Regions from separate parts of the Streptosporangium sandarakinum genome, predicted to be linked through region 2. Evidence: predicted binding sites of a transcription regulator. Region 2 holds the regulator's gene; the other holds the start of a gene.

Region 1 (2,196 bases), 3.6 Mb from region 2:
GTTCACCGCGCCCGGCCGGACGCTCCGGCTCGGCGCCAAGGGGGCCGAGGTCAAGATGCTCCAGACGCGGCTGCGGCAGCTCGGCTACCTGCCGGGCACCGTCGACGGCCGGTACGGCGGGAGCACCCTGACCGCGCTGTGGGCCTTCCAGAAGGTCAACGGCATCGCGCCGACCAGCACCGTGGCGAGCAGGACGTGGCGGGCGCTGGAGGCCCCGCGCGCCCCGAGGGTGCTCGTGCCGGGCGGCCGGGCGACCCGGGTCGAGGTGAACCTCACCCAGCAGGTGATGGTCCTGTACGTCGGCGGGAGGGTGCGGCTGATCAGCCACATCTCCTCCGGCAGCGGGATCCCCTACTGCGAGACGGCCACCTGGAACGGCCGGACCCAGCGGTTCTGCGGTGACGCCCGCACACCGACGGGCGACTACCGGACGACCTGGCGGCGGAGCGGCTGGCACACCTCCTACCTCGGCAAGCTGTACAACCCGATCTTCTTCAACGGCGGCATCGCCCTGCACGGCGCGCTGTCGGTGCCGCTGGCCCCGGCCTCGCACGGCTGCGTGCGGCTGCCGATGAACGTCGCGTCGGTGCTGCCCAAGCTGCTCGGCGCCGGGGTGCCGGTGCACGTCCGCGGGAGGTTCGTGCGTTAGCCCCGCGGGGCGCGTCCGCCGTTCCCGTCGTGGGACCGGCGCGGCGGCCCCGCGGACAGGCCCTCCGGCCGCCTCCGAGCCCCTGTTCGGGGGTGGAGAACCCCGGGAGATCCCCTTCTCCCGGGGTTCTCGCCTTTCCGGGGGATCGAACCTTTGTTCGCTGCTTTGCTTGACAGCACAGATGATCGAATTTATGTTCGATGTAAAGGCGTGAGACTCGCGGCTCGCGTCCAGGGGCGGCCGTCCGGCGGTGCCGTCGTCACGGCGGCGCCGGCGCACCGGAACCGGACGGGGAGAGGGGAAGCTCCTCGTCCGGCCGCCCGGCGGATTTGTCGGTGGCGTCTGCGAGCCTTGACACCACCGGCGAGAACGCCGGGAGCCGCTTGCGACCAAGGAGGTTGAAGCGCATGATCCATCGACCCGGCGACTCGGGCGGGCCCCGGCTGTCGCCCACGGTCCGGGCGCATCTGGCCGATGCGCGCGACTGCCTGGAGGAGGCCGCCGCCGCGACGACCCCCGCCACCCGTTACGTCGCGGCCCACCTGGCGGCCCTGCGTGCCGCCGCCGCGGTCCTGGCCGCCCGGCCGCGCCCCATGGACGGCCGCAGGCGCAGGCTGCGCAGCGCCTGGGAGCTGCTGCCCGAGGCGGAGCCCCGGCTGGCCGACTGGGCCCCCTACTTCGAGATGAGCGCCACCAAGCGCGCCTCGGCCGAGGCCGGCATGACGCGCGTGGTGTCGGCGCGCGACGCCGAGGAGCTGATCTCCGAGGCGGAGCGGTTCGTCACCACCGTCGAGAAGATGCTCGGCGTGCCCGTCCAGCCCACCCTGCCCGGCAGCGTCCCGCTGGCCGGCTGACCCCTTCCCGCCGCGCGTCCGGCCCGGCGCTCAGGAGACCGCCGAGGGGGCCGAGGCGTCCGCCCGGTGGCGCAGCAGGAGCATCGCTGCGTCGTCGCCCAGCGGACGGCCCACGTGCCGCAGCAGGTCGGCGCGCAGGGCGTCCAGCGCCAGCTGCGGATCCGATCCGCCGAGCAGGTGCGCCCGAGCCTCCAGCGGGTAGAAGTCGCCCGCCCCGTTGCGCGCCTCGATGACCCCGTCGGTGTAGAAGAGCACCTGCTCCCCGGGCTCGAAGGGGACGCGGTACGGCGCCGGCTCGCTGACCCGCAGCACGCCCATGCCCAGGGGCAGCGCCTCCTCGGGCGGTTCGGCGAACCACTGCTTGCCGTCGGCTCCCAGCACCATGGGCGGCGGATGACCGCAGTTGACGACGGTGATGGAGGCGTCACCGGTGATCTCGGCGAGGATCGCCGTCACGAACTGCTCGCCCGACAGCTCCCTGCTCAGGGCGTTCTCCAGTCGGGTCACCACGCCCAGCAGCCCGGTCTCGTCGTGGGCGGCCTCCCGGAAGGCGCCCAGCACCACCGCGGCCGTCTCCACGGCCTCCAGGCCCTTGCCCTGCACGTCCCCGACGACGATCCGCACCCCGTGCGGGGTGGTGACCACGTCGTACAGGTCGCCGCCGATCCGTGCCTCGGCGGTGGCGGAGGTGTA
Region 2 (2,196 bases):
GTCATGGCCGAGGCCGGCGCGGCCTCTGCCCCCGGCGCCGACGTCTCCACCGGTGACCTGGAGCTGCGCCGGTTCACCCACCGGACCGTCGACGAGGTGACCAAGCTGGCCGAGTCCCACCGCTTCAACGTCGCGGTGGCCCGCCTGATGGAGCTGACGAGCGCGGCCCGCCGCGCCATCGACGCCGGTCCCGGCGCCGCCGACCCGGCGGTCCGCGAGGCGGCCGAGGCGCTGGCGGTCATGCTGTCGCTGGTCGCGCCGTACACCGCCGAGGAGGGTTGGGAGCGGCTGGGCCGCTCCGCGTCGGTGGCCAGGGCGGGCTGGCCGGTGGTCGACCCGGCACTGCTGGTCCAGGAGTCGGTCACCTGCGTGGTGCAGGTCGCGGGCAAGGTCCGCGACCGGCTGGAGGTCTCCCCGGAGATCTCCGAGGCCGAGCTGGAGGCGCTGGCGCTGGCCTCGGACAAGGTCCGAGCCTTCCTGGACGGCGACCCGCGCAAGGTCATCGTCCGCGCGCCGAAGCTGGTCAACATCGTCCCCTGAGGCTCCGGGGCGTCCGTACGGCGGATGCCTCCATTCCGGGGACCGGCGGCCTGCGGGCCGGACGGTCCCCGGCCGGCCCGGGCTCGCATCGAGCACGAAGGCGACCGGCGTGTGAAGCGGTCCCCGGGCGGCCGGACGCGTGTGAAGACGACCGGCACGTGAAAAGGAGCGGGCCCCGGTGGAGACCGGGGCCCGCTCTTCCGGGGAAGGGTCAGAGCTTGCGCAGCACCGCGACGACCTTGCCCAGGACGGTCGCCTCGTCGCCGGGGATCGGGTCGTAGTTCGGGTTGTGCGGGACCAGCCAGACGTGGCCGCCCTTGCGCTTGAAGGTCTTCACCGTGGCCTCGCCGTCGATCATCGCGGCGACCACGTCGCCGTTGTCGGCCACCGGCTGCTGGCGGACGACGACCCAGTCGCCGTCGGCGATGGCGGCCTCGATCATCGAGTCACCGGTCACCTGGAGCAGGAAGAGCGTGCCCTCGCCGACGAGCTGCTTGGGCAGGGCGAAGACGTCCTCGACGCTCTCCTCGGCGAGGATCGGGCCGCCGGCGGCGATCCGGCCGACGAGCGGGACATAGGCCGCGGTGGGGCGGCTGACGGTCTCCTGGGCGGCGTCCGGGTCCACCCACAGCACCGGCTCGCCGGGGAGGCGCACCTCGAGCGCGCGGGGACGGTGCGGGTCGCGGCGCAGGTAGCCCTTGCGCTGCAACGCCGTCAGCTGGTGCGACACGCTGGAGGTGCTGGTGAGCTGCACCGCCTCGCCGATCTCCCGCATGGACGGCGGATAACCGCGCTGCTGCACCGAGTCGCGGATGACCTCCAGGATCTTCCGCTGCCTGGGGGTGAGGCCGAGGGAGTCACGTCTGCGCACCGCCAGGTCGTTGACGGCCGAACCGTTCTCGTCGTGCTCGCTCATGCGATCTCCTTGCCTCCCGGTCTGTATTGCCCGTGTCGCACACAGCGACCGTACCGCCGTCGAAGATCATGTTCAAACAACTGTTCGAGTCTTCCTCGAAATGACCGACGGCGTGGTGTACAACATCGTACGGGAGTTCGATCGACATCGTGTTCGATTCACCGATCTTTCCTCGACGTGTGTTCGACCAGGTCGGAGGGGGTGGGGTCAATATGAAGACGACCGCGGCGGAGATGGCGGCGCGACGGTCCCGGCGGCGGCCCGGCCGCAGGCCCGGGCCGCCGGGGAACGTCCGATACCCTGGTGCGCCGGTCCGGCTCACCAGGCGGGGCAGGGCCGTCGTGCTGGCGGTCCTCACGCTCGTCACCCTGGGGGCGCTGTGGCTCGCTCCCCGTGTCGACGCGACCCTCGGGGTCGGCTATCCGGGGTGCGCCGACTCCTCGCGCGCCCCGGCCCCCGGCGACGCCGCGCCCTGGCGGGCGGCGCCGTGATCATCGCGATCGCCGCGGCGACGCGCCCCGGAGGGTGACGGCGCGCCCCGGCGCCCCGCCGGCCGCCGGGGCGCCAGGGCGCGACGGCGTCGTGGGTCGTGGGTCGTGAGGACGAAAAGGGGCAATGGGGGGTGTTACCACCGTGACCGGCGGGGCAGGAGGGGGAGACACGCCGAGGCGGCGCGCTGATCAGCGACTTCGGCGCGCGGGGTCCGGCTGACTTGCGTTCATGGTCCGACCCTCCTACCG

The links. Region 2 encodes LexA, which represses DNA repair genes until DNA is damaged. Its sites were predicted from a motif close to TCGAACANNTGTTCGA; they were not measured.
Region 1: ACQP10_RS11945 (SAV_6107 family HEPN domain-containing protein) is a predicted target of LexA. The motif match lies at 795-810, and genes of this name have one in related genera.

What each region holds. Positions count from the first base shown of each region.
Region 1 covers NZ_CP192034.1:2,544,123-2,546,318, forward strand. Annotated here, with positions in the region: gene ACQP10_RS11940 (L,D-transpeptidase family protein) at 1-649, shown strand, start outside; gene ACQP10_RS11945 (SAV_6107 family HEPN domain-containing protein) at 1,057-1,503, shown strand; gene ACQP10_RS11950 (PP2C family protein-serine/threonine phosphatase) at 1,534-2,196, opposite strand, start outside.
Region 2 covers NZ_CP192034.1:6,142,173-6,144,368, reverse strand. Annotated here, with positions in the region: gene leuS (leucine--tRNA ligase) at 1-540, shown strand, start outside; gene lexA (transcriptional repressor LexA) at 752-1,456, opposite strand; gene ACQP10_RS28345 (hypothetical protein) at 1,669-1,947, shown strand.